Regions from separate parts of the Clostridium sp. AM42-4 genome, predicted to be linked through region 1. Evidence: riboswitches for the same ligand, from Rfam matches in the RefSeq annotation. Region 1 holds a riboswitch; each other region holds the start of a gene.
What was found. A riboswitch is a leader RNA that binds a small molecule or an ion and turns the genes downstream of it on or off. The one in region 1 is predicted to bind thiamine pyrophosphate.

Region 1 (10,853 bases):
TATGCCATTGAGCTGAGCATGACAGGAGGAAGCGGAAAAGCATCCGTTCAGAGCCCGACACTACTCACGGTGGCAGATGGAACTGCTTACCTCTCCATCACCTGGAGCAGCCCAAACTACGATTATATGATCGTAAATGAACAGAAAATCTTAAACGACAGCAAAAAGGGGACGAATTCACATTTTACAATTCCAGTTCCAGATCTCACCAGAGAACTGGATGTCATTGCTGACACACTGGCTATGGGCACGCCATATGAGATTCCGTATCAGCTACAGCTTTATCCAGATTCCATAAAATCAAAAAGCACCCTCCCGCAGGAAGGTGCCAAACGTGTTTTACTTACAGCCGCCGCTATGATCGTCGGTGGCGGAATCCTGAATCATGTGGTTCAGGAACGCCGGAAGCAGGACTATACCGGGAAACGGCGTTAAACTGTTAAGTTACTCATAAGTAAAGTAGCGGTATCCTTACTCCCAAACCAGAAATAGGAACATCGCTACAGCTGCTTTACTGCCTGTAAAAGATCCGCAACTGCTTTTTGCGGGTCTTTTGCTTTCATGATCGCGGATACAACCGCAATTCCGTCTGCCCCGCTTCCGGCCAGAATTCCCATGTTCTCCAAATTCAGCCCGCCGATCGCTACTACCGGAATCGGAACTGCCTTACAGATATCCGACAAGGTCGAAACTGCAGTCAGCACGGTCGTTACCTTGGTTGTGGTCGGGTAGATTGCCCCGACACCAAGGTAATCTGCGCCATCCTCATAAGCTTTCTTTGCTGCTTCTACTGTTTTTGCGGTTGCACCAACAATTTTATCCGGTCCAAGTAAGCGACGTACCTCAGCGACAGGCAGGTCAGAGGCTCCTACATGGACACCTGCTGCACCACATGCCATAGCCACATCGGCACGGTCATCGATGATCAGCGGAACCTGATATCGATCGGTGATTTTCTTGATCTTGCAGGCCTTTTCCAGATAGTCACGCCCTCCTGTATTTTTTTCTCGAAGCTGCACCAGTGTTACGCCGCCCTTGCAGGCCTCTTCCACCGTATATAAGAGAGATTCCTCTGTATGATAGGTACTGTCTGTCACAAGATACAGACTCAGATCCAGATTTTTTGTCATAAGGTTTGCCTCTTTTCTGTTTTCTCTGTTTTCTTTTTAATGATTTTTCCAAGAACTGCATTCTACAGTTTCCTGTGAAAATCAAAACGCATGCTGTCGTATTCTTGCTTCTGACAGAAGCTGATCTTCCCCCAGAGCATAAATTTCATCGAGCAGGTTTACCTGAAAGCTTCCTGGCCCGCGGGAAATCCCGGAAGCATGTTCCCCAGCAATTCCCATGGTAGCTGCTGCAAGAAGTGCTGCTGTTGTTCCAGTCCCGGCAGGATTTCCTGTATTTCTGGAAGAACCATTGTCCTGAGAGCCAGCCATTTTGATGTCTTTGCTCTCACGATTTTCCCGGACCACGGATTTTCTGCTATTTCCTGGAAGATAAGCCGCTGTAAGTGCGCCTACCATACAGCCGGTACCCGTGATCCCAGATAAGCTGGCATTTCCATTTGAAACAAGAAATACATCCTGGCTATCTGCGATCAGGTCCTGCTTTCCGGTTGCCATAACTGTACAGCCAAGGTGAAACGCAAGTGTCCTCGCTGTACGGCAATACCAGTCCTCGTTTGCATCGGAAAGTGCATCCTGGACTCCTGCATCTATTCCGGTCCCGTGAAAAGGAAGCTCTGCAACAGCCAGAATCTCAGAAATATTCCCCTTGATCACAGAAAATACTCCGTTTTCCAGCAATTGCTTCGCGTAATCACGGCGAAGGCTGCTGCAGGTAACCCCGACTAGATCTAACAGTACTGGAATATGGCGCTGGTTTGCTTCTGTAAGCGAAGCTTTCATGGATTCCATCCGTGCATCCGTGATATTTCCAAGATTCAGCATCAGCGCAGAAGAAACCGCCGTGATCTCTCTTACTTCTGCCGGATGCTCTGCCATGATCGGTCTTCCCCCTGCCGCCAGTATGATATTGGCACAGTCATGGATAGAAATCGGATTGGTAATGCAATGGATCAGAGGTGCCGTTTCTTTAATATACCTTCGAATCTCCAGCATGCCCTGCAGCTGCATGGACTGTTTCAGTTTTCTTTCTTCCGTTTCTGTCATAAACCTTTGCTCCCAGACTCTCTTGAAATTTTGCCAGCATTCCGGTCTGGCTCAATGCCTTCAGGAATACATAAGCTGCGATGCCTCCCATGATCGTTGCGGAAATAAACATCGGGGTATAATAGAAGGCGTTCAGACCATCGCGTCCCATAATAAACGCCATGACCGGATAAGATACCAGGGATCCAATGATTCCGGTACCAAAAATTTCACCAAATACTGCACAGATGATTTTTCCCTTCGATGCACGGTAAAATACACCAGATAAAAACGCTCCAAATACCGCACCCGTCAGTGCTAACGGCGGAATGCCCATAAACATCATACGGATCACACCGATCATACAGGCGCAGAGAAGGGAATACCACGGTCCCATAAATACAGAACAGGTAATATTGATCAGATGCGCAGTCGGGCACATTCCCTCAATCCGTAAGATCGGTGAAATTACGACTCCGATTGCTACCATCATAGCTAAAAATACCATGCGAAACGTTTTCATTCTTTGTTTTTCCATTTGTTTGTCCTCCTGTTTTTTCCAGAATCCTGCCGCCAGAGCCAGATTCCAAAGAAACAGGTCAGATAGCGGCAGGTAGTGTACGGTATGACTCACGTTCTGCATCATTATGCGAAATGTGAATAAGACAGTATACTAATTCTTGTTCGGTCGAAGTTTACTTACTTCCTCTCACTCCGAAAACACGGATTCCCATCGCTATATAAACTCCTTCTGCCAGACTGCAGGGCGCTCCCCCTCCAGTCTACTTTTCCTGCAAAATATGATTCTGTTCCTGTTCATGCGTTGCACAAACACACTTTCAGGATTTCCAGCTGACAGAGACGTCTCCCCTGCATCTGGAGCTTTTGCAGTGCATCCGGATACTAGTTTCTATAATCATTATATTTCATAGGACGCACTTTCCTATGAAACAAAAAAATGCGCCTTCAGGAAATTGCCCGAAGACGCACACTTCTATTCCTTGCTTCCCTCCGTTGGCATTACCCAAATCAGGTACGGTCGAAGATCGATCTTCCTCTCAGCCTGTCTCACAGACTCCCGCGCTTTTTCTCTTTTAACGTAAGTAAGCATAACACAGAGACTTGACCCTGTCAACTGTATTGTCGTTATGTTACCGTTGTGTCACCATTGTGTTACTGTTCACAGGTAGGTATTTTCTGAACTGAAAATCCCGTATAGTACAGTTATAGTTTATAGCTTCCGGATACCGTTCAGCGTCAAAAACATGGTTGTTAATTCTGCACATGGAAATGCCATCCATACCCCATTCATGCCAAATACAGCAGAAAGGAGGAAAGCAAACGCAAGGATTGCAACAAACCCACGGGATACAGAAGCTGCAAACGCCCAGCGTGCTGACTCTACGGCACTTAGGATATTGGTTCCGACAATATTAACTCCGGCAAACAAAAAACCGGTAAAATAAATCTTTAATCCCTGTCTTGCAAGAGCTGCCAGCTCTGCACTTTGTTCCTGGTTAAAAATTCCAGCCATCGGTTCTGACCAGAGCTGTACGGTCACAATAAGCAAGCAGGCGACACATAAAGCTGTTTTAATTGCAAGACGGATCACGGTTCTCAGGCTTTCTTTATCGCCAAGTCCATAGAAACGGCTGAGCAGCGGCTGGGAGCCCTGCGCGATTCCATTGAATAATGCAACTGCCACAAGCGAGAAATTTGCAACGACTCCATACGCTGCAACCCCGATATTACCCGAAAGCCGGAGAATGATGGTATTAAATGCCATTGTGATGACACCGGAGGATATTTCCCCTACAAAGGCAGAGATACCAACCTGACAGGAAAAAAGCAGCTTCCGGACAGACAAACGTACCGGCTTGAAGCAGATCGTATTTCTGCTGCTACGGAAATGTCTGAAGCAGATAAGAATACTGATAACCGGTGATAATGCGGTTGCAAGTGCCGCTCCCGGCATAGACATTCCCAAAGGAAACATCAGCACATAGTCAAATACGATATTAAACAGATTGCTTGCAAGTGTTGCATACATTGCGATGGATGGATCTCCATCATTGCGAACAAATGCACTGATAATATGATTCCACATAAAAAACGGGGCAAACATCAGAAATATGCGGGTATACATGATTCCGGTCGATACAATCTGTGCATTGCCTCCAAGAAGGTGGATGATCTGTCCCGGGAAAAAGGCTCCTGCCAAAACAAACAGGACACTGATCACTGCTGCCCATGACAGTGCATGAAAGAAATAGCCTTCCGCTTCTTTCATTCCTTTATTACGCTCAACCGTAAAACGGATTGCAGAGCCGACTCCGATCATTGCGCCTACCGCAAAGATCAGATTGTAAAGGGGTAATACCAGATTCAATGCCGTGATACCATTCGCACCGACAGCCTTAGCAATAAAGAATGTGTCGGCCAGAATGTAAAGGGACATACCGAGCATGCCTAACATATTCTGGGAAACATAGCGGATAAACTGTCTTTTGATATTCATGCTAAGCTTCCCCGCCTTCTGTATGATGGTTTCCAAGCTGCCAGAATGCCACTGCACTGGCAGCAGCTACATTCAGGGAATCTACGCCATGGGACATTGGAATCCGGATGGTGTGATCGCAGTCGGCAATGGTTTCTTTTGCGAGGCCATCGCCCTCGGTTCCAAGAACGATTGCAAGCTTCTCCTCTGCCTGGACACAAGGATCATCAATGCGGACTGAGCGGTCTGTAAGAGCCATGGCAGCTGTTTTAAAGCCCAGATCCCGCAAAAGCTCCATAGCCGGGTGCGGCCAGGCACTGTCGTGCTTAAGTACCGTCCACGGGATCTGGAACACCGTTCCCATGCTGACCCTCACGGATCTTCTGTACAAAGGATCGCTGCAGCCAGAAGTAAGCAAAACTGCATCCATATTCAGCGCTGCCGCCGAACGGAATATAGCTCCCACATTGGTCGGGTTTACTACATTTTCGAGAACAACGATCCGTCTGGCCTTCGCACAGATCTGCTCAATAGATGGCAGTTGTTTGCGGCGCATGGCACAAAGCAGACCGCGTGTCAAAGAGAAACCTGTGATCTGTTTTAAAAGCTCCATGGGAGCTACATAGACTGGGACCTCTCCACATCTGGCCAGTATTTCTGCAGCTGCTCCCTTTAATTCCCGCTCTTCGGCAAGGATGGAGACTGGCTGGTATCCGGCATCCAGAGCACGGCCGATTACGATCGGGCTTTCTGCAATAAAAAGACCAGCCTCTGGTTCATAATAATGGAATAGCTGGTTTTCTGATAAGCTGGAGTATACCTCAAGCTCCGGACTGGAAAGATCTGTTATAGGAACGATATGATCGTGTAACATAGGGAATTTCCTCACTTGGTTATATTGGATAAAAAACAGATTTTATTATAACCAAAGCAGGATTCATATGCAAGCTATTCAGAAAAATACACGACCGTCAGGTATTCACCGGAATGGATCTGTTCGGATTTCAGACCATTCATGCGCTTTAATTCTTCTACATATTCTGCCTTGGTATAAGGACTTCCCTGACAGTATTGGCCTGCAAGGTCCCAGAGGCTGTCTCCCTGGCGGATCTGTACACTTGTGTAATAACGCTTCAGCTCAGGTATTGCCTTTTCTTCTGCCCGCGCATTTAACAGTGTATGTCCCAGAAAACCGGAACAAAATGCCAGGATCATAAGTAAAATAACCGTAAGATTCCGTAAACTGCGCTTCATTGTTCTTTTGCTTCTCATAAGTGATTCCCCCTGTCCGGAATAATTGTGAACGTACGTTTGCTATGTTGCTATTATAGAATCCGAACATGCGTTTGTCAATACGTTTTCGCAAAAATTCCCGAACAAAAGTTTGCTTTTTTGGCTAAGCTGTGCTACTATATCCTTAGAAAGAATTTTTCAGAATACACCCGCAAGGAGGGAACATTATGGCACAGGGTAAAATTACCGCAAAACAACAGGAAATCTTAACATATATCAAAGAATGCATCTTAAAAAAAGGCTATCCGCCTGCAGTACGTGAAATTTGTGAAGCAGTCAACTTAAAGTCCACCTCTTCCGTCCATTCCCACCTGGAATCCCTGGAGGCAAACGGATATATCCGCAAGGACCCGACCAAGCCGCGCGCGATCGAGATCCTGGATGACGAGTTTGCATTAAACCGCCGCGAGGTGGTGCAGGTTCCTATGATCGGCACAGTTGCTGCCGGTGAGCCGATCCTGGCACAGGAACATATTGAAGATTATTTCCCGATCCCGGCCGAAATGCTCCCAAACAAGGATACTTTCATGCTGAAGGTCAAGGGCGAGAGTATGGTCAATGCAGGTATTTTTAATGGGGACCAGGTCATCGTTGAGCAGACCAATACTGCAGAAAACGGGGAAATCGTTGTTGCACTCGTCGACGATTCCGCTACTGTCAAACGTTTTTACAAGGAAGACGGGCATTACCGCCTGCAGCCGGAGAATGACACCATGGAGCCGATCATCGTTGACCATGTGGAAATCCTCGGCAAGGTCATCGGACTTTTCCGTATGATGGCATAAAATACCATAAAAAAAGATACGCCTTAGCACATTTCTGTGACAAGGCGTATTTTTTTATCATATTGTTGCTGAAAACCTCGTCCGGCGACAGCCCGGCAGGGTTGTTTATGCCAGAACCAGGCATCAGAGCGGAACTGTTACCATAGAAAGCAGCGTCGATAACACTACGCATTTTGTTGCAAAGATCTCATCCTTTTGGTACTTTGCCGCAAGGACCGCAGTCGTACCTCTGCCAGGATCGTTCCTACCAGTGCCATAGCCAGAAAGGTATTCGCACCTGCTATATTTTTGATCGTCAGGCTGAAAAAACCTGGAAGCGAGATCTGGAATACCATGACCAACATGCCGAGAACAAAGTTTGGAATGCAAGGCATCGGCCAAAGTTCACCAAATGTTCACCATTTTACGGAAAACTTAATAAAAAATCAATGGCTTTTTCCCTGGCTTTGTAGTAAACTCTTGTTTGTTGGTTCACGAGAGATGATTGTTACTGTTTGCGCAAACGCACAGATAACAGCATAGAACCACAAAGAAAGATCAGAGGAGTGATATATTATGAAAAAGGCATTATTAATTACTGCAATCGCAGCAGTTTCTATCAGTGCAGCAGCTTGCTCCAGCAAAAAAGCAACGGAAACCACAGCAGCACCGGCAGAAACCACAGCAGCAGAAACCACAACCGAGGCTGAGACCGACGAGGATTATACCAGCGGTATCATCACAGCGATCGACGGCGATGTCCTTACCGTAAAAGACGATTACAACGACGAAGAGAAGAAATACGATATTTCCGGCGCAGAGGTTACCAATGAATTCCCGCTTTCCGAGGGTGACTGGGTAGACATCACCTTCCCGGCCGGCAGCACAGACGATCCGGTTCCGGCTATCGCACTCGAGGTTACCTCATCCATGTTAGAGCAGACCACAGATCCAGTTGCAGAAGGTACCATCAAAGACGTTGCTTCTGACAGCATGACCCTGGAGGTAGACGGTGAGGAATATAAGGTTCTGACCGGCAACGCATATGTTGTTGCAAAGGACGGCATCAAGGCTGACGAAACCGTAGAAGTAACCTATCTCGGCGATCTGGACGATGAGCCTCTGGCGATCAAGATCGTTTCCGAAGACCAGAAGGATTCTGATGAGGCTAAGATCAATGCCTTTGTAGGTAAAGTTGCGCAGATCGGTGAAGATGGTGATCATATCGTTCTGGAAGCACAGACCGGTGACTTTTTCACATTCGTTTCTGGCGATACCGATTTCAGCCAGTACGCTGAGGGCGATACCCTTCAGATCCAGTACGATGGCTCCATCAATGACAAAGAGATCCAGATTGTAAAGATCACCAAAAAATAATAGCTTTCATTTAAAAAAATAGGGAAGAACAGGCCCGTGTAAGCTAACAGTAATAGCTCACACGGGCCATATTCATTCTATTATATGCTGTTAAATATCGTAGCCGATCATGCGGATATAATCTTTGATCAGTGCTACCACCTGTTCAAGCTCCAGCTTACTTGCATTGATCGGAAGATCGTAGTTCGTCAGATCCTCCCACTCTTTTCCGGTAAAATACTTGTGGTAAGCCCTGCGCTGTTTGGTGATCTTGTTTAATTTATTAAGCGCTTCTTTGCTGTCTGTAATACCATCGGTTTCCTGAGTTCTCCGGACACAGGTTTCTGTGTCTGCGTATACAAAAATCTTTACCAGATCTTCTTTTCCAGCGGTCTCCAGAATATAATCCGCGCAACGGCCAACAATCACACAGGACTGCGCAGCCGCCAGCTCACGGATAACCTCCGACTGGAAACGGAACAGATTGTCCGGTGAGGTGACATCCCCCTCTTTCTTTGGTTCTTCAAAAATACCGGTAGGCAGATGCAGGTTTCCAACGATCTTCCTGAGAAGGTTATTTCCTGCTTTTTCATCTGCAAGACGGAAATAGCGCTCTCCTACTGCACTTTTTTCGGCTGTCATACTTAAAATTTCGTCATCATAAAACGGAATGTTCAATTCCTCAGCAAGCTTTTTTCCAACAATACGGCCGCCGCTTCCATACTGGCGCTCGATCGTGATCACCAATTTACTTTTATCCATAAGAAATCCTCCCTCTAAGGATTATTTTTTTCTGCTGTCTGCGCAACGCGTAAACAGTAACTTGTTTTTATATCCACTATGTTCAGTATATCACAAAACCACTCTTGTGCCAAACTTTTTTACACTCTGCCGACCCAAATTCATTTTTTCTGATAATATTAAATGTTTTTCTTCAGATTTCAACAGTTTAAATACACGTAAACCTAATGTTAAAAACTGATAAGGGCTTCTTTATATAGGCCATAACTTATTAAGTATTTGCCTTTTTGCTATGTTTCACCTATAATGAGAAACGTAACAACTAAGTAGTGTTCTGAGATCCAATACAGCTTCTGTTTCAAAACGATGGCTTTTATCCGATTTCTGCCAAATGATCGTGAATTCATTGCCATACGGGTGAAATACGGAGCTTTATTGGCATATAAAAATAAAACATAATAAGGGGATTTTTATGGAAGAAGTAAACCTGCAGGAAATGCTGGCGGCCAGGGAACGCCGCTGCTATCTGCAAGCCCAGCTGTTACAGCAATATAAAAAGAGCCTGATCAGCTTTACCTTAAACATACCTGGCCCCATCAAAGTGCTTCCAGGTGTTCCAGAAGCCTTTGCCCTGGGGTGCAGCCGGATTGAGGCACTGTTAAAGGAGCGTCTTGTTTTGATCCAGCATATGGAAACCATAAAAGAGAAAACCGGCTATGAGGCATTCTACAATGTCGATGCAAATCCCGATTTTGTAAAGGAGCTCATGGTTTCCTTAGAAGATCAGGACCGCATTGGACGCCTGTTCGATATTGATGTACTCCGTCCCGATGCATGCAAGGTTTCCAGGGAGGACCTTGGCTTTTCTCCCAGAACGTGCCTACTGTGCGGACAGCCTGCCCATGTATGCAGCCGCAGCCGCAGCCATAGCGTAGCAGAGCTGACAGCGGAAATTTCGCAGATTCTGAACAAACTTTAAAGATTTCAAACTATCCTGTATTGCGGAGGTACTGGTATTTATGATTGCTTCTATTTTTTCTGAGGAATGCGCCTATTCGCTCATGGCGGAGGTAGGCGCTACCCCGAAGCCTGGTCTGGTAGACCGCCACGACAGCGGTGCACACACCGATATGAACTATGACACCTTTGCTGCCAGCACAAAGGCAATTGTCCCATATCTGACCCGGATGTTTGAGCTTGGCCATGGGTGGAGCTCCAAGGATTTTAATGCCCTGTTTGAGCAGATCCGCCCAGTAGGCGTAGAGGCAGAAAAGGCTATGTTTCAGGCAACAGACGGCGTTAACACCCACAAGGGTATGATTTTTTCCATGGGAACGATCGCGGCAGCAGCCGGGCTCTTCTATAACCGGCACAACCGCTTTGATGCTGAAAAGATCCTTATGCTTGCCGGATACATCTGCTACGATGCTATGCGAAAGGATTTCCAGAAAATAGACCGGAAAAACCCGAAAACCAACGGTGAGCTTTTGTACCTGCGTTATAGCACAAAGGGGATCCGTGGGGAAGCACAGAAAGGCTTTCCTTCTGTCCGCACCATTTCCCTTCCAAAGCTCCGTGCTTCCTTTTCTTCCGGACAGACAGAAAATGAAGCTTATCTGAATACGCTCCTTACCCTGATGGCTAACGTCGACGATACCAACGTATTAAGCCGGACCAACCCCGTGGTCCAGGGCTATGTCAAGACTGCCGCTGCACAGTTCTTAAAGCTGGGCGGTGCCTCCACCAGCCAGGGAATGGATGCCTTAAAGAAATTAAATAAGAAATTCATCCAGATGAATGTCAGCCCAGGCGGATGCGCCGATCTGCTTGCCGTTACCATTCTTTTATACCGGCTGGAACAGCGAAACCCGCAGCCTGGGGCATGACATGCATTCTTTCAATACCTTCTACAATAATTCTTTGTAGAGCCGCAGTACATTTCCATGAAAGACTGCTTCGATCTCTCCGGTTGTAAAACCACTCCGGCTCATGGTGTCTGCCAGAAGCTGCATTCCGGAGCAGTCCTTCATTTCTGTCGGGGTATCGATT
Region 2 (10,853 bases), on a different contig from region 1:
AGATCAGTACGATACCCAATGAAAATCGGAAGAAGAAGGCGGTCTTTATCCTGACAATAAGGATGGAGGCCGCCTTTTGTTTTAATTTAATAGAATAGCTGGAATAGCATTTGAAAAAAGTATTATTTCACAATTTAACAATTATCAGCAGGGCGGCAGCGTTGCGCTGCCATATCGCGAAAGAAAGGGGATGATGCAGGCCGCCTGTGTGCCGTCCGCATAACTGCGGACAGGGAGTAACGATGTTATGGAGAAAGGATTCCACAACATCGAGCAGTTCATTGCTTTCATAACTCCAGGACACACGGCTTTTCATGAACGGCTCTCAATAGGGGTATATCGTCGAGGTAGGACAAGAGAGTTTTCTCTACATAAAGATAAACCTCCACCTGCCCGGACGGCATCTATTGAACTGCTCGATGCAGAAATTCAAGGAACAGCTGGTTTTGTCCATTGGTACAAAGCTGGCTGTTTTTCTTTATCTCAGCCAGATTTGGTCCGGTGCAGGTCACCACCAGAAGCTCAGGAAATCCATCGGAATTCTTGAGACTTTTGGAGGTAAAGCCATGTGGCAACGGAACAATGGGCAGGCAGAAGATGACCTGCAATTCAGGTTTACAGCATATTTAGTTTCGGCGGTCAAACGCCGCAGAAAAGATTATTTGATCCAGCTCTATAAGCGCAACAGTATAGAGAGTGCTGTAGAAGCGGTCTATGAATCCGAACCCAGCTCAGAGGAAGTGGTCTTGGACAGATTGCCGCTTATGGATGTCATTGAGAATGGAGTGCTTCTGGAGGCGTTGCAGAAACTCAATGAACGGGAACGCCAGATATTTCTGGCTCGAACGCTGGAGGAAGAAGATTTTGAGACGCTGGGACTAAAGTTTGGGCTGTCCTATAAAGGGGCAGCGGCACTTTACTACAGGACGATTCAGAAAATCAGAAAGTGCATTGAAGGAGGTGACAAAAAATGAATTTTGAATGTCTGCTTCTCAGCGCCAAGGCTGGCAACGAGGATGCCATTACGGCAATCTTACAGATGTACCGGCCATTGCTACTCAAGTATGCCATTATTGATGGCGTACTTGATGAAGATTTATACCAGGAATTGAGCATTATTTTACTGAAGGCAATCAGCCTGTTTAGGATTTAAGTCAATGAGAAAGGCTCCGAGATCATTACGGCCTCGGAGCCTTTCTTACTGACTTAAAAAGGAGAACTGTTAAATTTATACCCACTGCCCAGTACGGTGCGGATATAACCGCCCTTCGGCGTGTCTGGCGTCAGCTTGCGACGGATCTGACCGATGACGCTGGCAACTGCAGTACCGCAGTGTTCACCGTCTTTATCCCATACGGCCTCATAAATCTGGCTGGCTGAGAATACCCAGCCAGGATGACGAGCCAGATATGTAAGGACTGCAAATTCATGGTAAGTCAAAGCGATGAGGGTACCGTTGCAATATACGGTTTGTTCCTTTAGCCGAATTTCAAGACCAGGGAAGGAAAGTGCAGACTGCGGTGGAGATGGTGCAAGGTGGATAAACTCTGGCTCATCCGCAATAAGCTCCATAATTTTGTTGATTATATGTTCTTCATGATCAGGAATGGACAGAATCAGAAGTTTACCCATTTTGCTCACATCCTTTCTCCTTACACACTTTGAGACAACCAAACTTCATGGAAATATAGAATATAAAATGCAAGGATAATTTATATAAGTGATTTCCACAATTTGTTTGATTTCATATGGAACTAAATAACATGGATCCTATTTGATTTCTTGTGCAATAAAAGCGTGTTAGACAACAGAGACTTTGGTACCTTAACATCTGGCATTTTTCAGCCTATTAGTTGTTCCACATAGGTAATCAGAGGGTGCAGTTGTTTCAGGCGAAACATCTTAAATAACTTATCTGGATTTACCCATTGAACATCCACAACTTCTGTTTCCTGTAAACGCATTTCTTCAATCTTTATATCCTTATGAAATAGCCAAACATCGTAAAAATCCTGCACATTTTCCCGTCTGGTCTGATAAATCAATTTTTCACTTCCGGGAGTAAGCAGTATTCCTAATTCTTCTTTTACCTCTCGGATTGCTCCTTGCAAACTGGTTTCCCCGGAAAGTACAGAACCACCCGTACATTCCCAATAAAGAGGGTATTGCTTTTTCGGATGCCGCTGTGATAAAAGATACTGCCCCTGCTGGTTGACAATCCATACACTCACAGATAAATGATACAGCCCTTTGGGTATGATTTCTCCACGGCACACTGCTATTCCAGACTTTTCCCGTTTTGCATTATATAAATCCCATTTTTCCATTTTCATACCTCTTTGTGTGGGATCGGTGCTTGCCGGAAATCAAGTAAGTAAATATCCGCAATCCTTTCTATTTCTGTACGCTGATCTGCGGAATACTTATCATAAATCCCACCTGCTAACATACGGGCTGCCTTTGCGCTTTTAATTGCTGGAAGCACATCATCAAACACAATACAGTGTTCAGGTGCAACCCCTAATTTTCTTGCGGCCAATTCAAAGACATCCGAATATTCTTTTCCCCGCTGAACCTCATCTGTTGAACATAGAGCGTCAAATAATTCTAAAATAGAATTGTTCTTTAAGCATGGAATATAGAGATTTTCCGGCAACCCCGTAGCAACTGCAAGTTTTATTCCATGTTCTTTTAAGCGCAGAAGATAATCAAGGGCATAGGGCAGCAGACCGACATGGTTCCTGTATTCCTCGACCGCCATATTATTCCATTCCTCAATAATTCCCTCTACCGTTTCCTGCAATCCAAAAAGATCAATGGTATATTGTGCGGCTTCCTCAAAACTCCTTGCACATATTTCAGTTACATAATTATCTGGGACAGGAAGATTTCTCTTTTTCAAAAACTGAATATCTATATGCTCCCATACATCCATTGAATCCAGAATTGTTCCATCTAAATCAAAGATTGCCGCATTAAAATCCATGTTTCTTTTCCTTTCCGCAAAATAAATCTTTCAGTTCCGCAGCAGCAGCTTTTATATCGGACTGCGCTATGATGGCAGATACAACAGCCAGTCCGTCAATTCCCATGGGCTTGAAACGCCCTGCATTTCCTTTATTGATACCGCCAATAACAACTATCGGCAAAGAAACGGCTGTGCGGATTTTCTGTAATTCCTCCATTGATACAGATTCAGCGTCGGTTTTAGTTCCAGTAGGGAACATTGCGCCAACTCCCAAATAATCCGCACCATCCTGCTGTGCTTGTATTGCTTCTGCAATGGAAGAAGCAGATACCCCCAACAGCATATTTTCCCCAATTACTTTGCGGACGGTAGCCGCAGGTAAATCATGTTGTCCAATATGTACTCCCGCAGCCTGCACAGCCATTGCAATATCTATCCGGTCGTTTATGATAAGGGGAATATGGTATCTCTCCGTAACCTGTTTCACGGCAACCGCCTGATTATAAAATTCCAATGAAGGCAATTCTTTTTCTCGGAGTTGTATCATTGTGCAGCCTCCTAAAATTGCCTGTTCCACCGCTTCTGTCAGGCTATCGCAGCTCATTAGTTGACGATCAGTAACAAGATAAAGTGTATAATCAAAGTTCATTTTGCACCTGCCTATTCTTTAGATAAACCATGCTGATACAATTCGTAGAAATGGTGCGTCGGGCCACAGCCTTTTCCAATCGCAAGGGAGTGTTCGATTGCCGTTGTGACATAAGCCTTTGCCGCTTCGACAGCAAGCGGAATACTTTTTCCCTTTGCAAGCTGGGAAGCGATTGCAGAAGAAAAGGTACAGCCTGTCCCATGAGTATTTTTCGTATCAATGCGGGCTGTTTCAAAGTGGTGGAAATTTTCTCCATCAAATAGGACATCAACGGCATTTCCTATATGATGTCCGCCCTTGACAACAATCGCCTTACAACCCATGGCATATATTTTTCTTGCGGCAGCCTCCATATCTGAAACTGTGGAAATCTGCATATCCGCTATTTTCTCTGCCTCTGGAATATTTGGAGTAAGCACATCGGCCAGTGGAATTACAGTGTCTATCAAGGTGGAAACCGCCGCAGGATTCATCAATGGGCAGCCATTTTTGGCATACATAACCGGGTCGATTACAATATTTTGTGGCTTATATTGTAATAGTTTCATTGCCACTGCTTTCATACATTCTGGCGTAGAAAGCATACCAATCTTTACTGCGTTCACTTCAATATCTTCAAACACGGCATCAATCTGTTTTGCAATCATATCCGGGGTAATATCTTGGATGTCGATAACGCGGCTGGTGTTCTCTGCAACAACAGAAACAATAACACTCATTCCAAATACGCCGTGAGCAGAAAAAGTTTTCAAATCAGCCTGAATACCTGCACCTCCGCTGCAATCTGATCCGGCAATGGACAATACTTTTTTCATTTTGCATTTTCCTCCATTCTCTCGTTCCGATAGGCCATCTTCCAAAAAGCAAGCTCTAACAAACTTGCTTTTTCAAAAATATCAGCCAGATACTTTTTATTTGCTACTGATAACCCGGCACATTTATGCTCTGCAAAAGCAGACCATTCTTTGCAGCTTTCTGCATATTGTTCATCCGCATAATCTTTGATAAAGTCCCAATATCTTGACTGTCTGCTTGTAGGAACAGCCGCCAATTTTCGGAATATATAGCTGTAACTTAGCATACAGGGAAGAACCGCCATTAAAATTTCTTCATTCTTTCCATGTGACGCAATCTCAAACATGAAATCAATGTAATTTTGATTTTCAGGCAGAGGAGCGATCAGTTCAATATCATTATCCGTCATGCAAAATTGCTTTAGATAATCCAGGCGCACTTCTGATTCCGTATCATTTACAAAATTCAGCATGGAATAGTAAAGCTGAATTTCTCTTAATGTATCAGCATGAAAAATTGCCTTGCCGTATATACGGGCATAGTTTTTCAGATAGATACTATCCTGAATCATATATCTTTTGAATTTTTCAAGAGGTAGCTTTCCAGTTTGCACTTCCTGCACAAATGGGGTAGCTGCACATTCTTCCCAAATGGGAATGTTGTGGGTTAAGATGTCTTTCATAAATGCCATGTTTGATCCTCCTAAGATAAAAAAATAGAGCCTCTAAAACAATTAGAAGCTCTTTCAGACGCAATACGAGCGTAAGAAATTGCTTCCCTACGCCGGTATTAGCCGACAGGTCCAGAGGTCAGGTCTTACCTTTTTCAACTTGTTCAGTTCCCTCGCAAACACATATCATATCTTATTCAATTAAAAAAGGACATTCCCAAAACAGAGAATGTCCAAAAAATACGAATCTGTATTCTTTAGCTCCCTGCGTTGGTATTAGCCAACAGGTTCAAAGGGTCAGGTTTTAACCTTCTCAACTACAAGGTAGTCCCCCTGCTTGAATATCATTATAGTTAGAAAGTCCCCAAAAGTCAAGTCTACGCATTTAGGACGGTAAAAGTCCACGGAAATCAAAGGTTTTTCCGCATGGTCGGCTAGATAAAGTTATCCTGTTCCCCTCAAAACGAGGTTCTAAATGCGGGAAAACGGACAAAAAAGGAGAGACAGATGTGGAGGATTTGACACCTTTTCGCCGACGTTTTTTATCACTGGGTTACAGTAAGGGGCTAATGTATCCTAAAATAATAGCTTTGTTTTATCCCTCAATAGAATTTGTGGCATCTAATTTTTCATAAATATTTTGGATATGATTATGGTGCGGTATATAAAGAGAGAAAAACGCACCGAATACAGAGCCGATAGGCATACTGTATCCGGTGCGTTGTAAATTTTTAACCTTTCAGATAGTAATGCACATAGGCATTATAATCTCGATGCCGGGTGACTAACCGCAGCCAGATATAAAAGTGGGCAGTTTCCGAATACAAATTGAATTCGGTGGGCTCGCTGGTGGGCTGGGCGTACCCTCGGCAGAACCGTGTCAGGGTATCCAAATTCAGAAACTCCGGCAGTTGGAACAGCGCATTCTGGAAAGCATCAATTTCACGGGCAACTTCCAGAACAGGCGTATCCTTTTGGCACTGATGCCAGGTGGTCCACCATTTCCATCCGTCATAATCAGAACGGGAATAGGCTATCTCGCTGGCAGGACGGGAGCCCTGCTGAAACAGATCTTCAAAGGTGCAGGAAGTAGTCAGCAACGGATTTTCAAAGTCGGTCTGCTGCTGGCTCAAACCGTTTTTGACAGCTGCCCATTCTGTTAGAGGGAGTGGGCAACGGTTGGCATCACGCAGGGCTTCATCCATACCGCACGCCTCGCAGATATGGACATCTGCATAGCGGCTCAGGGCGTTGATGACCAGCCTGCAATCCAGCGGCTGACCACACCGAAGACACAGGGGTGGTTGCTCCGCCTCTGGGGTAAACAGCAGTTTGTCCTGCTGCCACATGGTTTCCAACAGGGATTTGGGATAGATACGGATCTTCATGATGATGTCCTCCTATTTTATCGTGTTTAATATTCGTACCGTTTCCTTCGGTCTTCAGACCAGGGAGGGTAAACACGCAGCTCATCCTGGAACATGGTCATCAGATCGCCTGCCATGTCCTCTTTGCGCCGATAGATGCACTGCTTCTCCGTACCATCGGCATAGCGGATGATAGTCTGGAGTGCGGGACCTTTCTGTGTGAAGATGAATTTGCGGCCATGAGAAGGATCAGATGCCTCAATCCAGAGGGGCAGGGTGGAGGAACTCCCATCCAGACACCGCCAGCCGCTGTAATCGGTGTAGCTGAACCCGTTGATTTCCCGCGCCAGTCTGCGCAGGGCAATATACAGCCGCTCAAAGTGGCACCCCAGTTCGCCTTTCTGATGCCGGATGTAGAGGGTGTGCCCCTCATGATCCAGGGCATCCAGTTCTTTGCCATAAAACAGGTATTCAGGGTAAAGACAGCCATCCGATTCAAGAATTTGTCCAGTGGGTTCCGCAAGGTGATTGTCTGACAGCCAGGCCGGAAAAAGTCCGTCTGCGGCTTTTATATTGATGAAAGCGCAGTGGTCGGGCCGGATTCCGGTTAAGTTGGTGGTAAGGGTTTCCCACAAAATCAGGATGCCATGATCCTTTTCATAAAGCTTGATGGCGAGATTGCCGTTGGGATATGTACTGATTTTCAAAGTAAGCTGGGCTCGGTGTTCGCCCAGCGTAAATGCGAGAGTATTCATAAGCGTTTTCCTCCAAAGAAGCACCGGACGCCTGCAAAAATGCAGATTGCCGGTGCTTCTTAGTGTGTTCTGGACAAGGAAACCGGAGCAGGGAGAGGAATGCAGTTCCTCTCTGGTCATCGTCAGCTACACAGCCAAAGTCTTTGACTCGAACTGATAGCGCAGAACCTGAGCCAGCTTTGTCCTGTTTTCACAAGTAATGCGATAGGTAGGGCCATAGTTACGCCTCTGTTCATCCATCCTTCGAATGGAAATGCTAAATCGGGTGCCCTCCTGGGTGATCCACAGACGCCTGCCCGTGGCAGCATCTTCAGCAATAATCCATAAAGGGTACTGCATGGTCATGTAGGTCTGGGGGTAAGCACGCCAGCCGCTGCGGTCATGGTAACAGAAACCGGGGGTAGCCTGCCGCCTTTCATTCAGTACATCATAAACTGCCTTATATTTCATGCACTGCACCGCCTTTCAAAGTTTTTCAGGTAGCCTGCATACCCTTCCGGGTCCAGCTCCTGTAGCCGGTTGGCACGAAAACGATATTCAGGATAGGTGCAGAACCCACTCTGCATGGTGCGACCGGTTGGGATAGCCAGACCATGTCGGACGAGCCAGGTGGGAAATTCCGAATCGGCATTGGTGTCGATAAAGGCATGGTCTTTTTGCCGTTGGCCGGGCAGGTTGACGGTGAGAGTCGCCCAGGGTTCCGGGTCACCGCTTTCCCATGTCACCATTTGTATGGCAAGGTTTCCATTCAGGTAGGAAGTCACCTGCAGCTGGATGGGGTGCGTGGCACCAAATTTCTTGTAAGGCAAGGTAACAGGTGCAGCATCGGTATCAGGCTCTCCGTCCTCTACGCCCAGTTCCCAACTAAGGGACAAAATCTGGCTCTGGCTCAGCGTGCGGGTATATTTCTTTGCGTATTTTGGCCTGAAGAGCAGGGTACCGTCCTGCAGGAGCAGCTTTCCTTCTTTTTGGTCCTGAATACAGCGCAGGCCATGCAGACGGGGCTTTGCGCGCTCCACCGCATCGTGGATCTTCGGATGGTCAAACCATATGGAACACTGTACGGCTACATGGAGATGGGGATGCTCCTGAAAGCGTGAGCATAGGAGCTCCAGCACCTGTTGACAGACTTTTCTTCGTTTCTCCAGCGTCTGACGCTCGTTAAAGGTCAGCGTGAAATACGAGAAATCCCGTTCGGATGCGTCTGCGGCGCCGTTAAAGGGATTACACCAGAAGTACAGATCCCATCGGTCGCTGCCATAGGACACAGGGATATTTTCGTCATACTGGTAGCAGACAAAGTCCTGTGCGATGGCTTCCATGACGGGTTTCATTGCTGCGCTGCTCTCAAAACTTGCCTGACGGATATACTGCTCCCATTCTTCGCGGGTGTGGCTGTCATAAAACTGTTTGTTGGCTGCTGCCTCTGCTTCGGTGCATAGGGACTGCAGGCGCAGGGAGTGGACGTCTTCTTTGGCATAGCCTTTTTCAAACCATCTGGTATCAATATTCATATGAGAACGATCTTCATGAATTTTCATTTTGCATCCTCCTTGTGTATAGTTGCTACATTTTTTGACTCAGTGTGGTCATTGGTCTTTCCAGTCATAGAGCCGACCATTTCTTTCAGACTGGCGATATACTGTTTCCATGCCTGCCTGGATTCTTCAGCACGCTTCAACTCGGCAAGCTGTTCTTCCGGCGACAGGGCTTCAAACTCGCATTGGCGGCAGTCTCTATCAATATCCTGAAAGATGCGGTTCAGAATGGAGAGAGCCAGCTCTGTAACAGTGGGGCTGTGTTCATCAAGTGCCTTGCGGCCCTGACGGAACAATTCCAGATAGCGCTCATACTGCCGTTCGCTGATGAATTCCCAGCCGTAGGCTTCCTGGATGTCACTTTCGCTATGGTATTGCATAGCTGCTTCAAATTCTGCCTCGCGGTCTGCGGCTTCCTTTTCGATGTGCCGCCTGAGCTTGGCGCGGATGCGCTCCAAGTCTTTGAGCAAAAGCTTGCAGGCTTTGGCCTCCATGAGATAACCGTGTGCTTCGCTGTTTAGATATTGCTGAGATGTCTTTTTCATGCGGCAGCTTCCTCCTTGAATTTGGATTGAACAAAGAGCAGGAACCCTTTGCTGGTATCCTCCAGAAGCTGCCATGTACCATCCCGCCAGACACAGGCGGTTGCATCATTGTAGACTTCCGGCGTCTTGGGCGGGTCGTCAAAGCATTCCGGCGTCACATAAAGGCACATATGTCCCATATAGAAGGGCTGCAGAGTAGCTTCTATCTCTTTGCGCAGGGCAAGGGCGAGTGATTCGATCTCGTCAATATCCTGACGCTGAAAGGTAGCATCTGAAATCTGTTTGAGCCGCTTGGTTTGCTTCACAGCTGTATCGATATAGGGTACAGCCTCATCAAAGTATTTGTGTTTGATCCGCATACCGTCAAATACCAGAAAGCGGGTATAGGCGGTAGCGGCTTTACAGATGTCTTGCCGCAGGGCATCAAATGGTTTTTTGTACTTGGTTTTCAGCACCTCCATGGATACGACCTGCAGATTGCGCCGCAGGGTTTCCAGATGGTTCACTAAAGTGGTGCGTAGTTCATCTCGTTCCATAGGCATCCTCCGTGGGTAGCTTCCGGGCGGCTATCCGCGCCGGAAGTGGCGGCAGTGCTTATGCACATTGGCGTGGATAAACGCAAAGCTCTTGCAGGCCAGCAATCGGTTCCGTTCTCTGGAAGATTGCCGGGCAACGCTTGCATGATACTTTTTAACAGATGTTTTTATAGGGTTATTCGAGTTCAGGTTCCCAAGGGGTATCTTCCTCATAAGGCGCAGCCTCCTTTTTATTGTCAGCGGACTTGTTGGCAGCCTGTACTGTCAGCAGAAGGGCATCTTCCCCGACATCGCTGCTGTGGGACTTTTTGGCTCGTTTCTTTTTGCATCTTTCCACGGCTTTGTCATAGTCGTAGCCGATACCAGCTTGCAGCTTATCCGCAATTTTACGAAGCTTTTCGGCATGGTACTCATAGGTAGCACGATGGAATCCAGTCAGCTCCCACTGATCGCACACCGATTCCAAAAGCCGGACATAGTCCCGCAGTGCATTGACTGTTTTGTAGATATCGCCATGGCAGGTAGTAAAGGTATGGACGCCATCAAGATCCCGAAAGCAAAAAATCAGTTCTTCCCCCAAAAACTGTTCCAGTTGGACTGATTGTGCGATCATTGGCCGAAAAGATTCCTGGGGCAGTTCGGGCAGTCTGTTCTCATCCATTGCTATCCTCCTCATGTTCCGGTATTGGCGGCTGTGGGCCTAAGCCTGCCGCAAACATCTGCACAGCGGTACGGTAACCAGAGGCGTATGCCTGCTCCAATACAGCAGAATTGCGGCATTGTACCGCAGTCTGATACTGTTCAAAAGCGATGGACGCCTCGCTGGAGAGCAGCGGAAGCAGAGCTTTTTCTTTCTGTTGTACTGTCTGGTTAAAAGGTGTGAGGCGTTTATCGGGCTTGAACACATCTGCTTCATATTCGCCGTAATAGAGCGAAGTGAGAAAGCGTGGGTCTGCCGGAAAGGATATAGCAGATGGTGCAGGGCGGGAAAGCGCCGCCGCAATGTCTTTGAGTGTGTTAATCAGTGCGG
Region 3 (10,853 bases), on a different contig from region 1:
TTTTTATGCATTTCTACCGGGATGCCACGTCCGCTGTCCTTTACGGTGCAGGAGCCGTCTGCTTCCAGGGTAACCCATATGGTATCGCAGAAGCCAGCCAGATGTTCGTCTACCGCATTGTCCACGATCTCGTAGATCAGATGATTTAATCCTTTTGTTCCAACGCTTCCAATGTACATACCCGGGCGTTTGCGCACCGCTTCCAGCCCTTCCAGGACCGTGATGCTGTCTGCGTTATACTGTGTATTTGCCATGTTTCCCTCCAACTATAAAACAAATGTTCGAATCTAAATTATAAATAAAATTTCCATCAAAATCAAGAACCAAAATCCATGATTCGATGTCAGACTGTTCCTATTCATGCTGTTTTCATCCAACAGTCTGCTAACCAAAAATCACTGCTGCAAGCAGTAAAATGACTGCCATTCCAAAGTTCCAGGTCGTAAAACGGATCAGGTACTGCTGTTTCGTTCCGGCTTCCGGAAAATGCTCCTGACTTTCCGCAAAAAACTTATAAGAGATCAGGCTGGCCAGCGATGCGATCAGCGTACCGAGTCCGCCAATGTTCACGCCGCGCAAAAGTGCAGCATACTGGTCGGTAAAGCCGGAAAGCAGGATTGCTGCCGGTACATTGCTGATCACCTGGCTGCAGGCAAAAGAAACAAACAGTTCCCGGCCCGTCAAGAGCTGGTTTAGCAGATCCCGCACCAGATCCATCCGCTTCATATTGCCGATAAAAATAAAAAATGCAATAAACGTAAGCAGAAGGCTGTAATCGACGTTTCGTGGCAGAAACGTGCTGTGGAAAAGTCCGCTTAACAGCAGGCATCCGATCAATACGATCAGCAGAAGAAGCGGCCATTCCAGCACGCGGAATACCGAAAGCAGGCTGAACAAAAACAGCACTGCCAGCAGCAGATTCTGGTAACGGGACTGATCCTTCTCACTGTGTCGTTTGCCTGCAGGGCGGTCCTGTGTTTTTACATTTGCAAAAGCATGGTCTGCGGTAGCTTTTTGCGTTTTTGTATCTGTATGAGAGGCCAGCATTTCTGACTTCAACCGTTCCGAATCTAATGGGAAGTTTTTATGAGCCACACAGGCTCCAAGGATCATCAAAAAAGAAAGGAGGCTAAGCGGTCCCATGATCATCAGAAACTGCCCCATTCCCATACCGGAAACCGAATACAGATACAGATTCTGCGGATTTCCCACCGGTGTCATCATGCTGCCCAGGTTCGCTGCGATCGTCTGCATGACAATGACCGGGATCATTTCTTTTTGTAAGCCGGCAAGCTCCAGAACCAGGATCGTAAATGGAACAAACGTCAGCAGTGACACATCGTTGGTGATCCACATGGAGCAAAAGAAGCAAAGCATCACCAGTACCAGATAGAGCTGGCGGAACGTATGGACCTTCGCAAGCAGTGCCTGCGCCACCTTTCCAAAAAACCCGGTCTGTTTAAACCCTTCCATGATCGTCATCAGAGAAAACAGCAATGCCAGTGTCCGGTAGTCCAGATATCCAGGATACTGACTGTCCGGATGGACAAAAAATACAGAAATAACAGCAAGAATTGCTGCAATGCAAAGCACCGTCTCCTTTTTGAAATATGCGACCAGCCTTTTCATGATTCTTTTCATCCCCTTGATTTATTCTTAAAGTAACAAAGTGTTATTATAACCATTTTTTCGAAAGCTGGCAATAGGAAGAAACACTAATAAAGCCCTGCCGGATTTTCACCCGGCAGGGCTCTGTTTCTGTAACAGGTAATGTTATTGATTAAAAATCGTTGATGGCACGCATGCGTGAACAATAATTAGAAATCTACTTCAGTATCGTAGTAGCAGCACTTCAGGAGTTTTTCCATCTCCTCCTGGCTAGGCTGACGCGGGTTGGAACCGGTACATGCGTCTGCGATCGCGTTCTTTGCAATCTCAGGAAGTCTCTCTAAGAATACCTCCTCCGGTACAAAGCCCTGCTCGGTCGGATAGCTGTCTGCGCCATAGTTCTTGATGCAGTGCGGAATCTTTAAGTCATCGTTCATCTTTCTTAAGTAAGCGATCAGAAGAGCTACCTTCTCGTCTAAGGTCTCGCCGCCCAGCTTCATGAAGTCTGCAATCTCGCCATAACGCTCTTTCGCGGTTTCGTCTTTTGCGTTGAATGCGATAACCTTCGGCAGGTACATAGCGTTTGCTGCACCGTGAATGATGTGTGCGCCGTAATCTGCAAATGCTGCACCAGTCTTATGAGCCATGGAGTGAACGATACCAAGCAGTGCATTAGAGAATGCCATACCTGCCAGGCACTGTGCATTGTGCATGGAGTCACGCTTTGCCATATCGCCGTTGTAGGAATCAACCAGATCTCTCTGGATCATCTTGATCGCATGGAGAGCCAGTGGATCGGTAAAGTCGCAGTTTGCGGTAGATACATAAGCCTCGATTGCATGGGTCATAGCATCCATACCGGTATGGGCAACCAGCTTCTGCGGCATGGTCTCTGCAAGATCTGGATCTACGATCGCAACATCCGGGGTGATTTCGAAGTCTGCGATCGGGTACTTGATACCCTTCTGGTAATCGGTAATGATAGAGAATGCGGTAACCTCAGTTGCAGTTCCGGATGTGGAGGAAATTGCACAGAAATGAGCTTTCTTTCTCAGCTTCGGAATACCGAATACCTTACACATATCTTCAAAGGTGATGTCCGGATACTCGTATTTGATCCACATAGCCTTTGCTGCATCGATCGGGGAACCGCCGCCCATAGCTACGATCCAGTCTGGCTGGAATGCTTCCATAGCTGCTGCACCCTTCATAACGGTCTCTACGGACGGATCTGGCTCAATGCCTTCGAAAAGCTGAACCTCCATTCCTGCTTCTTCCAGATACTGTTTTGCTTTATCCAGAAAACCGAAGCGTTTCATGGAACCGCCGCCAACACAGATCATTGCTTTTTTGCCTTCAAATGTCTTTAATGCCTCTAAAGCACCTTTTCCGTGGTATAAGTCTCTTGGTAATGTGAATCTAGCCATAACAAATCCTCCATTCTGCCGCGTCTTGTCGCGACACCTTTTTGATTTTGGTTTCTGTTTCATCTCGTTAATTAATTAACATTAACTCTGCATTAACTATACCACGTTTTGTATATTTTGCAATAGATTTTGAATATTTTTTTCAATTTTAATTTATATTTCACATTTTACTTGTTAGTGTCTTGTCACATTTTACTTAAAACCAACAACGATTTAACAAAAATCTTTACAGCATACATACCGCATCACGTAATCTCATTCAAATGCAAAACAGACGCACCAGCATGGTGCGCCTGCAGGTATAATCTTATGTAGTTATCCGTCAGATTATGTTTCTTTTGTTTTCTGTTATCTCTGGCATCCCAGGTTAGTAATCTTGCAGGAAACCAGCTTTGGACTGCTGCAGCCTTTCACCGGCAGGTTTGTTCTGCATGAAGCTTTGCTTTGTCTGCAGCCATCTGTCTTACAGCCAAGGCTCTGGCATACGGAAGCAGCACAGCTATTACTATAGCATCCGGAACTATAACATCCGCTGTTGCCCGGGCAGTTGCTAACTGCCGCAAATGCGGTCATCGGCTGAAATGCCATCAGGGCGGTCACTGCCATAGCTGCTGCGGTTGATACGATGTGTTTTTTCATAGTTGTCATTCTCCTTTTGTTACACAAATGTTTCATAAATGTTACAAAAATATGTTAACATACAGAGAATGGAAAATCTACTGGGAACTACTGGAAAGCATTTTCTCACGGTTTGCAGGAATAGCCGATTCCAAGTCCGCCAGGTCCGATATGGCAGGTTACCCCAAACGACAGATCATCACAGAGGATCTTGTGTCCCGGAAATGCAGCCTCGATTTCATTCACCCAGGCATCTGTTTCTTCCTTTCCAGAGCTTGTCGCTGCCACGATATGTAGCCGGCCTTCTTCATATTCCCTCTGGTAAGATTGTTCGATCACTTTTTTGACTTCCTCGATCATCATCTGCTTTGCCCGTTTTAATCCTCGGCAGTTTTTGTAAAGCTCCAGAATACCAATATCGAAATGAAGGACCGGTTTTACATTCAAAAGACCTCCAACCAGGGCTACACCCGCAGAGATACGACCACCATGCTTTAAGTATTTCAGGTCATCCACTGCAATATAGATCCCGGCTCTGGTCTTCACCGCTTCCATGCGCGTTTTTACCTCTGCCGCACTGCAGCCGGTCTCCAGAAGCTCCAGTGCATCCAGAATGCTCTGGTGAAGCGGGGTAGCCACGCTTCCATTATCGACCACATAAACCTTTCCCTCGTATTTTTCTTCCCTGGCCAGCATCATGGCAGTCTGGCAGGAGCCGCTTAAACCACTGCTGATCGGGATATAAAGGATATCCTGATAGGTTTCCAGAGCCTTATCCCAGAGCTCCATCACAGCTTCCGGGGAAGGCTGGGAGGTGCTGATGTTCTCCAGTCTTCCCAGCCGTTCCAGAAATTCCGCCCTGGTAATATTCACACCCTCATAATAACAGGTTTCATTCATATAAAAAGGCATTGGCAATACAAAAATCCCAAGCTTCTGTGCTTCCCCCTGCGAAATGCCGCTATGGCTGTCTGTTACAATTCCTGTTGTTCTCATTTGAAACATCTTCTCCTTTTCCCACCAGACGCAGTCTGGTTTTCCTTTGCATATCAAACATTTTATACATTATAGCTTAATTTCCAGAAAAGGACAAGGGAGGGACATTTTTCCTAATACTCGATATTGGTCATGACATCGGAGACATCTACTGCTTTGTCGATCAGTCCGTTTTCTAACATCCAGTCGATGTTCTCCTGCCAGCATTCTTCAGTCTGGCTTAAAAACTCAGCGGAGTCTGTCTCCATAAGCGGAAGCAGCGTCTTGCAGGACTGCTCCTCTACGCTCTGGGTCAGCGGGAAGTTTGCTTCGTTCTGGTTGTTCATTAAGATTGCAAGACAGCCATCCGGGTCAGCCTTGAAATCGTCAAAGCCCTTCTTGGATGCACGGAGGAATCCTTCTACCACTTCTGGCTCCTCTTCCAGCAGCTTATTGTTAGTCAGGAAGACTTCCTCATAGTAATTCGGGATTCCATATCCGCTTACCGGGAAATAGTTTAATTCGAAGCCTTCTTCTTCCATCTGCGGAACCTCGTGGTTCACCAGACAGCCGATCGTGGCATCGACATTGCCGGTCGTCATGGAGCTCATCAGGTCAAAACCAACGTCGACCAGATTGACGTCGGAAGCATCCGCACCCACATACTCCATCATGCATTTTACTAAAGATTCACTTAATACGGTGCCGCCGTAACCAATGGTCTTTCCAACCATATCTTTCGGGCTGGTGATATTTTTATCCTTCAGGGAAAGGATGATGTTCAGCGGAGACTGTACAATGGCTCCGATGGAACGGATCGATGCCTTCTGGTTTGCCACTGCCTGGATCAAATCCTGCTGGTAGTACATGCCGATCTCGGCTTTTCCTGCTGCTACCATGGAAAGCGCATCGTTTGCGTTAGCCGGGAAACGGATCTGGACATCCAGTCCTTCTTCCTCGTAATAGCCACGCTCAATCGCGGTATAAAGGAAGGTATGGATGGCATTCGGATACCAGTCCAGAACCACATTCACTTCACGGAGATCTTTTTTCTCATCCTTCGCAGCATCAGAAGCCTGCTCTTTACTTTCTGCATCTTTGGTCTCTGTATCGTTTGCGTCTGCTTTGTCTGCTGTTTCAGCCTGTACAGAGGTCTCTGCCGGTTTTGCGCTGTTTGAGCAGCCAGAAAGAGCTGCGATAGTCATAGCTGCTGCGGTAAATGCTGCGATCAGTATTCTTTTTTTCATAATGTTAAAGTCCTCACTTTTACGTATTATCAATCTTTCGTGTCATCAATCGTTGTTCATTTGTCATTACTGTTCTTGCATGCATGTCTTCACAGTAATGCTTATTCTCTATAAATCATTTCTCCAGCGGATCATCCGCTTTTCCAGAAGTGTGACAAGCCACACAAAGAGCATCGCCACTACCGACAATAACAGAATCGGTGCAAATACTCCGGCACCATCTAACTGCGTCATCATACGGCGGCTGAAATAGCCAAGTCCATTCTGGGCACCCAGCCATTCTCCGATTGCTGCTCCGATAATGGAAAGTGGTACTGCCATCTTGATCGCGGAAAAGAAATACGGCAAAACTGCCGGTACCTTCAGTTTCCAGAAAATCTGGGACGGTGAAGCCCCGAAGGTAAACAGTAATTCTTCCATCTCTGTCTTTACGGACTGAAAACCGTCAAACACCGTGATGGTGATCGGGAAAAAGGTAATGAGTACTGTAACCAGCACCTTTCCCCAGATGGAATAGCCAAACCACAGCACAAAAAGCGGAGCCAGGGCTGTAGTAGGAATGGTCTGTGATGCAATGATGAGCGGATACAGTGCCCTTCTTGCAGTGTCATTTGCATCCATTAAAACAGCAAGTCCTAAGCCAAGCACAATAGAGATGCCAAGGCCAATCGCTACCACAGACATGGTTGCCGGCAAATGTGCCGTAAAAAGCAGCTCCCGAAGCTCCCAGAGCCGTACCAGGATCTGGATTGGGGAAGGGAGAATATAGGCCGCATTTACGCCCATTGCTGCTGCCTGCCAGAAAAACAGCAGAAGAAACATTAAGATTAGGGCCGGAAGGCTGGAATTGTTTCTCATTTTCTTTTTCACGCCTGGTTCCTCCTTAACATCTTGATCAGTTCTTCTTTTAATGTAAGGATTTCCGGACGCGACAGTTCGTCCCGGGTCCGCGGATAGGCGGCCGGAACTTCGATGGAGCGCAGGTGGGTCATCGGTGTTTCCTCAACTACCAGAATCCTGCCAGATAAAAAGAGCGCCTCTTCTACATCGTGGGTGATAAATAATACCGTTTTCTTATCTTGTTCCCACTGTTTTAACAGCCACTCCCGCATGGAAAGGCGTGTCAGATAGTCGAGTGCCGAAAATGGTTCATCGAGAAGCAGCAGATCCGAGCCGGTCAGAACGGTCCGTGCAAAAGCTGCCCGCTGGCGCATGCCGCCGGAAAGCTCTCTCGGGCTTTTCTGCCCCCAGTCTGAAAGACCGACCGAGGCCAATGCTTCATCTGCCTGTTTTTCCATTTCTTTTTTTGAAATCCCGCCCTGGATCTCGAGCGGAAGCATGATATTTTCTCTTACCGTTCTCCACGGAAATAAAAGGTCATGCTGCGGCATATAGCCGCAATAGTTTTTTTGTGTTTCGATCGGATTTCCGTTGATGCGGATCGTTCCCTGATCTGGGGAAAGAAGCTTGTTAACCAATCGGAAAATCGTACTTTTTCCACAGCCGGAAGCACCGATCACACAGACAAATTCGCCGTCCTGTACCTGAAAAGACAGCTGGTCCATGATCGGATACGCATCGGTATCGTACTGGAAACACACATGGTCAAATTCCAGCATGTTAATCCCTCATTTCCCATGCCATATCCCAGAATGCCATTTCATAGCGGGAGCAAGCTTTGAAAATATCGGTCAGATGGTCCATCTGTGCAGGAGTACACTCTGCAGCAAGGCGGTCCATCAGACCAATCAGGATTTCATTTTCCTCATGGTAGGAATCGCTCGCATAACCGGATACCCATTCTCCGTAAAACGGATGATCCTTCGCGTCCGGGTTATGCTGCACAAGCTCTTTTGCAATCGCTTCATAGCTTAACGCGCAGGAAAGGATGGCTGCCATAACCTCTGCTTCTCCCCCTTCATAAGCTGCCCTTAACATATAAGAGGTGTAAGAACAGTTATCAAGGGATACCGGGGTGGTTTCTGCCTCTTCCTGTGTAATGCCAAGGCGTTTCATGTAAGTGCGGTGAATGTCCATCTCCCCATCTAAAATGTTATGCGTATAGGCTGCGAACAGTTTCATTACGTTTAAGTCCCTTGCCTTGGCCGCGCCAATGGCAAAGACTCTTGTATAATCGATCAGATACAGATAATCCTGTATCATATAATAGCGGAATTTCTTCTGGTCCAGGCTGCCATCGCCGATCCCGGTTACAAACGGATGGTTGTGGTAGCCTGTCCAGATGTCTTTTACGGAATCTAAAAGTTTCTCGGTCGGTGTCATGCTCATGCTTCCTCCTTTGCAAAGCCCTTGCCGCAGAATTCGAATGCATGATTCATCGGTCCGGAGCCTGCGCCCAGATCCAGCATAGCAGCAAGTGCACCGGAGATGTATGCCTTTGCCTGCTCTACTGCAGTATCCAGATCATAGCCTTTTGCCAGATTGGAAGCAATGGCACTGGATAAGGTGCAGCCGGTACCGTGGGTATTCGGGTTATCGATCCGTTTTCCGTTAAACCAGCGGTATCCGCCGTCCCGGTATAACAGGTCATTCGCGTCATTCAACTGATGACCGCCCTTTAAAAGAACGGCGCAGTGATACGTCTCACTGATTTTTTTCGCTGCATCGATCATTTCCTCTGCCGTGGTGATATCCATATCGGAAAGCACTTTCGCTTCCGGAATATTTGGTGTCAGAACCGTTGCAAGCGGGAACAGACACTCCTTTAAGGTTCCGATGGCATCGTCGCTGATGAGCTTTGCGCCGCTGGTTGCCACCATCACCGGGTCTACTACAATATTTTCTGCTTTATATTCTTTCATTTTTTCTGCAATCGCCTGAATGAGGCCTGCAGAGGAAACCATGCCGATCTTCACCGCGTCCGGGCGGATGTCTGTAAAGACACTGTCGATCTGCTGTTTCAAAAACTCTGGGGTTACTTCAAAAATTCCCTGGACTCCGGTCGTGTTCTGGGCTGTCAGCGCAGTAATTGCACTCATGGCATAAACGCCATTTGCAGTCATGGTCTTTAAGTCAGCCTGGATTCCGGCGCCTCCGCTGGAATCACTTCCAGCGATCGTTAATGCTGTTTTCATTTTCATGATGAAACTCCTCTCATGCATCCATATTTTTTAGGCGGCTCAAGGTGGTGCCCCCAATGCACCGCCGCAAAGAGAATGACCTGTAGCATCTTCAGCAGCATATTCATGCAGCTTTGGCAGCTAGAGATATTTAGGCAAAAGAAAAAAGCGGAACTACGCAGGGACGCAATACCACTTTCTGTTTTTATCCAGTCACAGTCACTTCCTACGTTGGCATGATCCAAATCAGGTATACGGGTCCTGGCGGTCTATAGCCAGCTCTCAGTCTGCTTCCGCAGACTCCCCGGTACTTATGTTCTATTCTCTTTACGAGTTATACTATACCCCTCACCACGCCATTTTGTCAAGTATTACGTTGCTGTTCACGCATTGTCCCAAATTTGTTGTTACTGTTCACGCCTGCATGCCCGGCAGATAAAGCATGCAGGCATTCTTTCGACTTTCCATTTGCAAAAATAAAGAAACGCTGTATAATAATTGAGAAAAAGTCCAATACAAAGTGAGGAAATTCTAATGGAAAAGAACGACATTATCCTAATACACGGAACCAATTACAAACAGATGGCGAAAAAAGTCATGGAAGCTGCTAACGTCGCAGAGGATATCGGCGATAAGAAGAAAAAGATTGCTTTAAAACCGAATCTGGTTACTGCAAAAGCTCCTTCCAGCGGTGCAACTACCCACAGTGAGCTTCTTGCCGGTGTCATTGAATATCTGCAGGAGCATGGTTTTGAGAACATCACCATCATGGAAGGCTCCTGGGTTGGAGACCGTACCGGGGAAGCGTTCCGCGCAGCAGGCTATGACATGGTCTGCGACCGTTACCATGTTCCGTTCGTCGACCTCCAGCGCGATACCTGGAAAGAATACGATGCAGCAGGCATGAAGATCAAGCTTTGTGACAAAGCGGCTGCTGTCGATTACATGATCAATATGCCAGTCTTAAAGGGACATTGCCAGACTACGGTAACCTGTGCCTTAAAGAACAACAAGGGAGTAATCCCGAACCAGGAAAAACGTCACTTCCACACCATGGGATTACATAAACCGATCGCACACTTAAATACCATTGCACGTAACGACTTTATCTTGGTGGACAACATCTGCGGAGATTTGGACTTTGAGGAGGGCGGCAACCCGGTTGTCATGAACCGCGTTCTTGGCTTTAAAGACCCGGTACTCTGCGATTCCTTTGTCTGTGACAGCATGGGCTATTCCATTCAGGACGTTCCGTACATTCCGCTTGCTGAAAAGCTTGGTGTCGGAAGCAGCGATACCGCACATGCGAACATGATCTACTTAAACCAGCCAGATCAGGCCGGAGTCAAATTCCGCATGACCCACCGCGTCCAGAAGCTGGCAGCCTACACCGAACCGAAGGATGCCTGCAGTGCCTGCTACGGTTCCCTGATCTATGCGCTGGACCGTTTAAACGATGCTGGTTACCTGCGCCGCGGTCTTCCGTCTGTTGCCATCGGCCAGGGCTACCAGAATATGCCGGAAGGATGCGCCAAGATCGGTGTCGGCCGCTGCACCAAGTGCTGTGAAAAGAGCCTCACCGGTTGTCCGCCAAAGGCTGCAGATATTGTAGAGTTTTTGAAGGATAACTGGAATTAAAACGAATGAGACGTATGCCGCAAGGCGTACTGCTAAAAATGGAGCTGCCGCATCAAAAGTCAGACTGGCTTTCGATGCGGCAGCATCTTTTTGTTCATGTTCAGTTTTATGTTGTAGATAGCTCTCATTTTACACACCAGCGCCACGTTCCAGATGTGTGTTGTCATGCTTCTACATAAAACGGTGCCTTTTTCACGGTAATGTGGATACGGAATCCATTGATCTCCTCTTTTAAAAAGATCAGGCGGATGGTTTTGCCG

Region 2: linked by a shared signal. The riboswitch ahead of DW922_RS09695 (TenA family protein) and the one ahead of thiW (energy coupling factor transporter S component ThiW) in region 1 are both predicted to bind thiamine pyrophosphate.
Region 3: linked by a shared signal. The riboswitch ahead of thiD (bifunctional hydroxymethylpyrimidine kinase/phosphomethylpyrimidine kinase) and the one ahead of thiW (energy coupling factor transporter S component ThiW) in region 1 are both predicted to bind thiamine pyrophosphate.

The regions. Positions count from the first base shown of each region.
Region 1 is NZ_QUIK01000008.1:45,150-56,002, forward strand. It holds gene DW922_RS07935 (hypothetical protein) at 1-435, shown strand, start outside; gene thiE (thiamine phosphate synthase) at 501-1,130, opposite strand; gene DW922_RS07945 (hydroxyethylthiazole kinase) at 1,212-2,174, opposite strand; gene thiW (energy coupling factor transporter S component ThiW) at 2,098-2,691, opposite strand; TPP riboswitch at 3,142-3,245, opposite strand; gene DW922_RS07955 (MATE family efflux transporter) at 3,385-4,671, opposite strand; gene DW922_RS07960 (RNA methyltransferase) at 4,673-5,524, opposite strand; gene DW922_RS07965 (LysM peptidoglycan-binding domain-containing protein) at 5,599-5,922, opposite strand; gene lexA (transcriptional repressor LexA) at 6,111-6,728, shown strand; gene DW922_RS07980 (hypothetical protein) at 7,284-8,084, shown strand; gene DW922_RS07985 (cytidylate kinase-like family protein) at 8,175-8,825, opposite strand; gene citX (citrate lyase holo-[acyl-carrier protein] synthase) at 9,277-9,783, shown strand; gene citG (triphosphoribosyl-dephospho-CoA synthase CitG) at 9,824-10,690, shown strand; gene DW922_RS08000 (dipeptidase) at 10,712-10,853, opposite strand, start outside.
Region 2 is NZ_QUIK01000010.1:78,494-89,346, reverse strand. It holds gene DW922_RS18040 (hypothetical protein) at 248-547, shown strand; gene DW922_RS09730 (sigma-70 family RNA polymerase sigma factor) at 567-974, shown strand; gene DW922_RS09725 (helix-turn-helix domain-containing protein) at 971-1,153, shown strand; gene DW922_RS09720 (response regulator transcription factor) at 1,207-1,632, opposite strand; gene DW922_RS09715 (NUDIX domain-containing protein) at 1,842-2,327, opposite strand; gene DW922_RS09710 (HAD family phosphatase) at 2,330-2,986, opposite strand; gene thiE (thiamine phosphate synthase) at 2,976-3,617, opposite strand; gene thiD (bifunctional hydroxymethylpyrimidine kinase/phosphomethylpyrimidine kinase) at 3,629-4,432, opposite strand; gene DW922_RS09695 (TenA family protein) at 4,429-5,103, opposite strand; TPP riboswitch at 5,170-5,267, opposite strand; TPP riboswitch at 5,328-5,427, opposite strand; gene DW922_RS09690 (hypothetical protein) at 5,814-6,470, opposite strand; gene DW922_RS09680 (DUF4313 domain-containing protein) at 6,497-7,204, opposite strand; gene DW922_RS09675 (hypothetical protein) at 7,331-7,654, opposite strand; gene DW922_RS09670 (DUF4313 domain-containing protein) at 7,651-8,745, opposite strand; gene DW922_RS09665 (adenylosuccinate lyase) at 8,742-9,287, opposite strand; gene DW922_RS09660 (decarboxylase) at 9,284-9,823, opposite strand; gene DW922_RS09655 (hypothetical protein) at 9,999-10,484, opposite strand; gene DW922_RS09650 (DUF6809 family protein) at 10,477-10,853, opposite strand, start outside.
Region 3 is NZ_QUIK01000023.1:41,719-52,571, forward strand. It holds gene DW922_RS15000 (DNA gyrase subunit B) at 1-254, opposite strand, end outside; gene DW922_RS15005 (SLC13 family permease) at 385-1,629, opposite strand; gene DW922_RS15010 (iron-containing alcohol dehydrogenase) at 1,818-3,035, opposite strand; gene DW922_RS15015 (hypothetical protein) at 3,384-3,674, opposite strand; gene DW922_RS15020 (DegV family protein) at 3,780-4,649, opposite strand; gene DW922_RS15025 (ABC transporter substrate-binding protein) at 4,763-5,875, opposite strand; gene DW922_RS15030 (ABC transporter permease) at 5,984-6,733, opposite strand; gene DW922_RS15035 (ABC transporter ATP-binding protein) at 6,742-7,494, opposite strand; gene tenA (thiaminase II) at 7,496-8,164, opposite strand; gene thiD (bifunctional hydroxymethylpyrimidine kinase/phosphomethylpyrimidine kinase) at 8,161-8,970, opposite strand; TPP riboswitch at 9,162-9,272, opposite strand; gene DW922_RS15050 (DUF362 domain-containing protein) at 9,490-10,593, shown strand; gene DW922_RS15055 (VOC family protein) at 10,757-10,853, opposite strand, start outside.